DNA from 4 places in the Pectobacterium hainanensis genome. Region 1 is predicted to be linked to each of the others. Evidence: predicted binding sites of a transcription regulator. Region 1 holds the regulator's gene; each other region holds the start of a gene.
The links. Region 1 encodes CRP, which controls carbon source genes, mostly activating them, when cyclic AMP is high. Its sites were predicted from a motif close to ATGTGANNNNNNTCACAT; they were not measured.

Region 1 (2,209 bases):
CATTGACAACCTTATCCAACATTAACGCCACTGAGCAGTATTTCTCAGCAGACAACGTTACTGCCCTTTCCACCGCTTTATCCGTTAATGCTTTTCCCGTGACCATAAAATGCAGATTAATATGCGTAAACAAGCGAGGGGATTCCGTTCTGCGTTCCGAAGTCAGTTTCACTTCACAATCGATAACATCGTAACGTCCTTTCTGTAAAATCGATACCACATCAATCGCGCTACAACTGCCTACCGACATCAAAACCATCTCCATCGGGCTCGGCGCTTTATCACCCGCATTACCATCCATCAAAATCTGATGCCCTGATGAGGATTCGCCCAGAAACGTTAATCCTTCCACCCATTTAACCCGTGCCTGCATAGTGCCTCCACTAAAAAATTTTTGAAAATTTATACCGTTACTATACAAAAAAAGATGATAACCAGACCTTTGTCATGCTGAAGCGAGACAACACAAGACACTTCCTTCAAGCTGTGTTAAAAACGAAGGTAGAATCTGCCTGTTCTGGACAAACTCAGATACAAGGAAGATGATGGCGTCGCCAGATATTCGGTTCCAGTATATTCCCTGACGTCATTCTGCCTACACGGATTTTGACTTTTTAGCAGTAAATACGCCGTACAGGGAACTCTGAGCCCTGTAATTTGCGCAGTGAATTACAACAGAGGATGATAGCGAATGGTTCTCGGCAAACCGCAAACAGACCCAACTCTCGAATGGTTCCTTTCTCATTGCCATATCCATAAGTATCCATCGAAGAGCACGCTGATTCACCAAGGTGAAAAAGCAGAAACGCTTTACTACATCGTGAAAGGCTCCGTCGCAGTGCTGATCAAAGATGAAGAAGGCAAAGAAATGATTCTCTCTTATCTTAATCAGGGGGATTTTATCGGCGAACTTGGCCTGTTTGAAGAAGGTCAGGAGCGTAGTGCTTGGGTTCGCGCAAAAACGGCTTGTGAAGTCGCTGAAATCTCTTATAAGAAATTTCGGCAACTGATTCAGGTCAACCCTGATATCCTGATGCGTTTGTCCGCACAAATGGCAAGCCGCTTGCAGGTGACGTCAGAAAAAGTGGGTAACCTGGCTTTCCTTGATGTAACAGGCCGTATTGCCCAAACGCTGTTAAACCTGGCAAAACAACCGGATGCCATGACTCACCCGGATGGCATGCAAATAAAAATTACTCGTCAGGAAATTGGACAAATTGTTGGTTGCTCACGTGAAACCGTGGGCCGCATTCTGAAAATGTTGGAAGACCAGAATCTGATCTCCGCACATGGCAAAACGATTGTCGTTTACGGCACTCGTTAATCCCATCTTTAACCGATAAAAAAAGCGTGAAGGCGACTTCACGCTTTTTTTACGCTCTCATGATGACACGCATCAATCGGCGGCATTCACCACGCACTCGACGGCCTTCGCAAACTTCGCCATTCCTTGTTCAATATCATCCATCTCAATGACCAATGAGGGAACAAAACGAATCACATTCGGGCCTGCCATCAACACCATAACCCCTTGCTCCGTTGCCGCTGCCAAAAAGTCATGCGCTCGGCCATGCCACTCCGGTGTCAACTCTGCCCCTATCAATAATCCCATGCCGCGAATTTGCTCGAAAATACCATACTGCTGGTTAATTTTTTCCAACTCACGGACGAACTTATCATGGCGCTCAGCCACGCCAGACAGCACTTCTGGCGTATTAATTGTATCCAATGCAGCTTCCGCTACAGCACAAGCCAGTGGATTGCCACCGTACGTCGTGCCATGCACACCCACCGTCATCACTGAAGCAATTTCTTCAGTTGTCAGCATGGCGCTGATCGGAAAACCACCGCCCAACGCTTTTGCCGTCGTTAAGATATCTGGCGTAATACCGTAATGCATATAGGTAAATAACTTGCTCGTTCTACCCATTCCACTTTGGACTTCATCAAACACCAATAACGCATGATGTTGATCGCATAGCTCGCGCACGCCCTGCAAAAACTCCTGCGTTGCCGGGGTGATCCCCCCTTCACCTTGCACGGGTTCCAGCACGACAGCACAGGTGTGATCATCCATCACGGCCTTAACCGCTGCCAGATCGTTAAAAGGAACATGCACGATATCCGCTGGTTTTGGCCCGAAACCATCTGCATATTTAGGCTGTCCGCCAACCGAAACGGTAAACAGCGTACGGCCATGGAATGCATT
Region 2 (2,209 bases), on a different contig from region 1:
ATCAAAAAGTAGCCGCCATAAAAAGCACTCTGCACCAATGCACTGGCGAAATCACTCAGCTCAAATACGCTCTTGAACTGCGTGATTAAGATATCGTTCAGACTGGCCGCGCAACCCCACAACGGAAACAAACACGACAGCAGAATAAATTGAAATAATGGCGTCTTATTCAGATAGCCATCAGGCATTTGGATGATGTTCTGACGCATAATGTTTTCCCCGGATTATTTAGCAAGCGAATGGCTGGCAAGAAACTGATGAAATTGTGCCGCATCCGGATATGCACGCTGCGTGCCCTTCCCCGTAACGCTATAAGCGGCAAAAGCTGAGGCATATTCCATCGCCGATTTAATTTCTCCGTTACGAACAAAATGGTGTGCAAAACAGCCAATAAACGCATCGCCTGCTCCGCTGGTATCAATGGCATGAACGCTAACAGGGTCAACATGGTGTACCTGATCGCCCGTCATCCACACCGACCCACGGTGCCCCATCGTGATGATCAAATTCTTCAACCCTTTCGCTAATAACGAACGACCAGCCTGCAAAATATTCGCTTCGGTATCGACAGGCATACCAGTCAGAATTTCCAACTCGGTTTCATTCGGCATGAAAAAGTCGCATTGACAGGCATAACCGATATCCAGATCACGCGAAGCCGGAGCCGGATTTAAGATCACGGGAATGTGATGACGTCGAGCAAAATCAATGGCGTAGTAAACCGTTTCTAACGGGATTTCCAATTGAAGGATCAGCAACTTGCATTGTTTAAGTGACTCAGATGCCGCATCGATATCCTGTGTAGAAAGATGAGCGTTCGCCCCTTTGATGATCAAAATTCGATTCTGTGAGGAGGCATCGACAAAAATAGGAGCCACGCCGCTCGATACACCGGCAACGGCAGTGACGTACTGCGTATCCACGCCAAAGTGCTGTAAATTCTTAACGGTATTATCGGCAAAAAGATCGTCCCCGACCCGACTGACCATCATGACCGATGCCCCAAGCTTCGCCGCTGCAACAGCCTGATTCGCCCCTTTCCCACCACAGCCAATCTCAAAAGAAGGGGCTTCCAACGTTTCGCCCGTTTTTGGCATTTCATTAATGTAGGTAATCAGGTCAACCATGTTTGAACCAATAACTGCAATATCCATAACACTTCCCTCTGGCATTTTTTCAACATTAAATGTCACTACAGTAACAATAACAATCCACATTTGTTATTAATGTGACAAATATCGCATGATTAAACGTGTGACATGCAAAAATTAGAACAATAAAGATTGATAATCGATGTTAAATGTTATTATTATAACAAAATAAATTTATTGAACAGCTAAAGGAATCAACCATGAACAGCGAAACTCGCGATTACTCCCCTTATATCGATCACACCCTGTTAGCCGCCGACGCCACAGAGGCACAGATCATCAAGCTATGCGATGAAGCTAAAACTCATCATTTCTACGCCGTTTGCGTTAATTCCGGCTATGTCCCTCTGGTTGCCAGCCAATTACAGGACACAGCGGTTAACGTCTGCTCGGTGATTGGTTTCCCTTTAGGCGCGGGACTTACGGCGTCTAAAGTGTTTGAGGCCAAGGCCGCTATTGATGCAGGGGCACAAGAAATTGATATGGTGATCAATGTCGGCTGGTTGAAGAGCGGCAATATTGATGCAGTGAAAGCAGATATTCAGGCTGTACGCGAGGTTTGCGCCGCTATACCGTTGAAGGTAATATTAGAAACCTGTCTGCTTGACGACGCCCAGATTGTTTTGGTCTGTGAAATCTGTCGCGACTTGAACGTTGCGTTTGTAAAAACATCAACGGGGTTTAGCACTGGTGGCGCTCGTGAAGAACACGTCAAACTCATGCGCGATACCGTCGGTTCTGGCGTCGGCGTAAAAGCTTCTGGTGCCGTACGCGATCGCCACACGGCAGAAATCATGATCCGCGCTGGGGCAACGCGTATCGGAACCAGCTCCGGAGTGGCTATCGTATCGGGTCAGTCTGCCGCAGCAGGAAGCTACTAACCTTCATCCCGCATAAACGGGTTCATCATCAGGGAATTATATGGAAACTCGGCGTGCAGAACGGATCAACAAACTGGCTCAAGCCCTGAAAAAAGCAGACAAGCTTCGTCTTAAAGACGCCGCGCAACTGTTGGGTGTGTCCGAAATGACCGTGCGACGCGATCTGAACGCCGAATC
Region 3 (2,209 bases), on a different contig from region 1:
AGCTGCTGACGGCTCAGTTCGTAGTGTCGGCACAAGTCATCGATTTCAAACCGCTGGCTATCGCGGTGACAGGTGCGAATAATGCAGTGCTGCCGTTGTACCAGCGTGGTAATGATGTCATCACGCCAATGCTTAATTTCCGTCAACGCCGAATCTGAAAGTAACGCATTGATATCGACATCAATAATATTGACATTGGGTTTATGGCTAGCGGCCACGATCTGTTTTTGAGCGATATCGCTCATTGACCCAACTACCGCAAGCAATGGCCGATATGATTTCGGTTGGAAATGAAGACGTTGTGCCAGCGCTTCACTTAGCCCAGATGATCCGACCAATAGCGGCCGGAACGATAACGAGTTGGCAGCACTGATAATCTTTATCAGATCGTCTTGCGTTTCTGCATCCATAACCACCAGCCTTACACCGGCCTGAACCAGATGATGTAATTGCTGCGCCAGGTCAGGCTCACGCACTGCCGACAAATGGATTTCAACAGCCGACAAGGTGGTTTGTTCCGCAACTCGCGCCATGATAGAAGCTGATATCACCGGCGTTTTTGGATCGCTGGCAAATTCAGTATCGGTCAACAGGCAACCATTAACCCAAACCTGCCCCTCGCGGGTCACACGCCCTAATGTCGGTGAGGCGGGAACAATCAGCGCGAAAGGCGCTTCTGTCGCAACGAGGGCTGATTCGATTTCTGCACCTATATTCCCGCGTAAAGTAGAATCAATCTTTTTAAAGACCCACCCTCTCCCCCCGGCGGAAAACCATGCCTCAATCGCCTTAGCGGTACGCTGAGCAGCCAGCGTTGAGCTGACAGCACGACTGTCGGTATTAATCACAACCGCATCACCCAACAAGTCACGCTGTAACTTGTTAATGTCAAAAACCACATTGACCTGAGCACCGTTAAGAGACAGGCCGACACCGGCATCATTTGCACCGGTAAAGTCATCCGCAACGACCAATACATGAACGGCTGTCTGCTGCGCTGTCGGCATACTTTATCCTCGGGTTATCAATTTGCTGACAATGATTATATTAAATCATATTTGATTATATGTGAGCAATCTCAAATTATTTAAAATGAATTTAACTTATAAAATAGCCACGAAAGCGAGCAAATGGCCGTATTGATTGATTAACAACAGTCAATTTGATTAAAAAAAATCAACACCATTTGTTAACATGGGTAAAAAACAAGGTAATACACATGAACATCAATAGCACAGTCATCAGTGGCTACCGGGTATTACAGGATATTCGCCATCTTATGGCAGGCAAACAGCATGTGCTGTTTGTGACAGACAAGAACATCATCAGCCTGCCTGATGTACAGACACTGATCGAACAAGTGAAACAAGAAATTCCAGAGGTGTTGCTGGTAGATAATGTTCCCGCCGAACCCAGCCAACATGATGTCGCCAACATACTGGCGCAACTTCCTCAAACCCGTACCGACCTGGTTATCGGGGTGGGAGGAGGCAGCGTACTGGATGTAGCCAAACTGCTTTCTGTTTTATGTGCGGGTGATGATGCCGTCACGCTGGAAAGCCTGTTGGCCGGAGAGAAACCGACACGCCGGACGACGTCCTTACTGATTCCAACGACGGCGGGTACAGGCTCCGAAGCCACGCCCAACGCGATCTTAGCCATCCCTGAAAAAGAAACTAAAGTCGGCATTATCACGCCGGTTATGCTGCCAGACTACGTTGCTCTGGTTCCTGAACTGACTATCAGCATGCCTGCCCATATTGCTGCCTCGACAGGGATCGACGCGTTATGCCACCTGATCGAATGCTTCACATCGACCATCGCCAACCCAGTCAGTGATAACTATGCGTTGATCGGCTTGAAAAAATTATTTGCCAATATTGAGGCTTCCGTACGCGAGCCAGAAAACCTGGAAGCCAAATTGAATATGTTGTGGGCCTCCTACTATGGCGGTGCGGCCATTGCTCATTCAGGTACTCACCTGGTGCATGCCATGTCCTACCCTCTTGGCGGTAAGTACCATATTCCCCACGGCGCTGCGAATGCCATCCTACTCGCGCCTTGTATGCGTTTTGTACAAACCGCCGCGCAGGAAAAATTTGCGCAAGCTTACGATCTGTTACCCGATGCGGAGTTGTCCCTCAGTACAGCGGAAAAAGCTCAGGCACTGGTGGCTTATTTCACCGATCTGGTCAAGCGTCTCAACCTG
Region 4 (2,209 bases), on a different contig from region 1:
TTTCAGACGTTCTAGCGTTTGCTCACGCAATGCCTGATTCATATCGCCATTCAGTGCAGCACTGTTGTAACCGCTGCGCTCCAGCGCTTCAGCCACTTCCAACGTCGCATTCTTGGTACGGACGAAAATAATCGCCGCATCAAAATCTTCCGCTTCCAGAAAACGTACTAACGCTTCGTTTTTACGCATGCCATGCACCGTCCAGTAGCTCTGGCTGATGTCAGGACGCGTCGTTACGCTGGACTGAATGCGAACTTCCTGTGGATCTTGCATGAAACGACGCGTAATACGGCGAATCGCTTCTGGCATCGTTGCAGAAAACAATGCTGTCTGATGCTGAGCTGGGATCTGCGCCATGATGTTTTCCACATCTTCAATAAAGCCCATGCGTAACATTTCATCGGCTTCATCCAGAACCAGGCCGCTCAGGTTAGACAGATCCAGCGTCCCTCGTTTTAAGTGGTCCAACAGACGACCTGGCGTACCCACAACGATTTGCGCACCCTGGCGCAAAGCACGCAACTGAACGTCATAACGTTGTCCGCCATACAGGGCAACAACATTCACGCCATGCATGTGCTTGGCAAAATCATTACAGGCTTCTGCAACCTGAACCGCCAGTTCACGGGTTGGCGCTAACACCAACATCTGCGGCGCTTTTAACTCAGGTTTTAAATTATTAAGTAATGGCAGAGCAAATGCTGCCGTCTTGCCGCTACCGGTCTGTGCCATACCCAGCACATCACGACCGTTCAGCAAGTGAGGAATACATTCCGCCTGAATCGGCGAGGGTTTTTCGTAGCCCAGATCGGTCAGGGCATTAATAATCGGAGCAGACAGCCCCAAATCAGCAAAAGAATTAGATACATCAGTCATGTACACGTGCCTCATTAACTATGGCGGCCAGTCTACATAACTCGTCGAGAAAATTTTCAGTCATTTTCATTGAAAAGTGTGAACCGGCTCAAATTGGATTAAAAAGCGAACAAAAAAGCCCTCACCCGCCAAGGTGATAACCGTAGTCTTTTAAGGCTGATAATATTGTTCGTCAGCTATTGCTGGTCCGATCCTGATAGGTCGTCTTGCTCTTGGCCTAGTAGCGCCAATTCCAACAATGCATAGCGGTGCTCAACAAAATTATGAACATTGTTAGCAACCGTCAGCTTGAACAGCGCCAAAGCGGTGTTCTTGTCCCCCAGACTTAGGTAGTGCTTACCTAAATAGAAGTCAGTTTCACTGAGATGCTCAGCGAGCGAAGTGTTATCCGTAGCTTCTTCCTGCAGACGCTGCATCAGTGTTTTTTCACTGATACTGCCCAGGTAGAATTCGACAATTTTCCATCCCCATGGCCCTTTCTGCGCTTCGTTATAACGTTTACTTAACGCTACTTTAGCTGTCTCTGGATTGATTTCTCGCTCCACAAGATACAGCCATAACGAACGGAAAGGATCATTCGGATCGTCTCGATAAAACGCCAGCAGATCATCCTGCGCTAACAGGTAACGACCGCCATAATACAAAGCGATGCCCCGGTTCAAACGCGCGTAATTGTAAGTTGGATCAAGCTCTAGTACAGAATCAAACGCTTCATAGGCAGCATCAAAATTGCCTGCCTGCGTTAAATAAATACCCAGATAGTTAAAAACTTCTGGCATATCAGGGCGGATCGTTAGCGCTTGTGAAAAATCATTTCGCGCTAATGCTCGCAACCCCAAGCTATCATACAGCACTCCGCGCTCATATAATAGCTGCGCTCGCTCATCATCGGTTAATGCCCGGCTTGCAAAGATCTGCTCCATACGCGCCAGAATGACTTCCTGCTGCAAAGTAGGCTGTAACGGAATCGCCAATACTGCATCTTTGCGCCAATCCGTGTTGCTGCATCCTGCCAGCATAAGTGCTGTTGCAACATAACACCCGCGCAAGAAAGGCTTCATTTCCCACTCCCGAAGACAAACATTGGATGAACATCCTGTCCCGGACTACTCAACATAAGGATATCCTTATCCTTATGATACACACAACACACTCTCGTTAAGGTAACCGGTTCAGTGTTGCACAGCGAGTAACATTATTCTTCCTCAGAAGACGGTGCAGCCGCTTCCTGAGATTGAGCATTGGCTTCCTTAATGCTCAAACGTACGCGTCCCTGACGATCAACTTCCAGAACCTTGACCGGTACTTCCTGGCCCATTTGCAGATAGTCAGT

Region 2: the regulator CRP is predicted to act here: its motif matches at 1,227-1,244, upstream of deoC (deoxyribose-phosphate aldolase).
Region 3: the regulator CRP is predicted to act here: its motif matches at 1,067-1,084, upstream of ACKPVM_RS07040 (iron-containing alcohol dehydrogenase).
Region 4: the regulator CRP is predicted to act here: its motif matches at 953-970, upstream of yrbN (protein YrbN).

What each region holds. Positions count from the first base shown of each region.
Region 1 covers NZ_JBJYIN010000006.1:227,714-229,922, reverse strand. Annotated here, with positions in the region: gene ACKPVM_RS08455 (OsmC family protein) at 1-373, opposite strand, end outside; gene crp (cAMP-activated global transcriptional regulator CRP) at 692-1,324, shown strand; gene argD (bifunctional acetylornithine/succinyldiaminopimelate transaminase) at 1,397-2,209, opposite strand, start outside.
Region 2 covers NZ_JBJYIN010000008.1:127,858-130,066, reverse strand. Annotated here, with positions in the region: gene fucP (L-fucose:H+ symporter permease) at 1-209, opposite strand, end outside; gene rbsK (ribokinase) at 225-1,154, opposite strand; gene deoC (deoxyribose-phosphate aldolase) at 1,352-2,032, shown strand; gene deoR (DNA-binding transcriptional repressor DeoR) at 2,073-2,209, shown strand, end outside.
Region 3 covers NZ_JBJYIN010000005.1:180,715-182,923, forward strand. Annotated here, with positions in the region: gene dtnK (D-threonate kinase) at 1-1,007, opposite strand, end outside; gene ACKPVM_RS07040 (iron-containing alcohol dehydrogenase) at 1,220-2,209, shown strand, end outside.
Region 4 covers NZ_JBJYIN010000015.1:48,815-51,023, reverse strand. Annotated here, with positions in the region: gene ACKPVM_RS15180 (DEAD/DEAH family ATP-dependent RNA helicase) at 1-876, opposite strand, end outside; gene yrbN (protein YrbN) at 869-940, opposite strand; gene nlpI (lipoprotein NlpI) at 1,053-1,937, opposite strand; gene pnp (polyribonucleotide nucleotidyltransferase) at 2,072-2,209, opposite strand, start outside.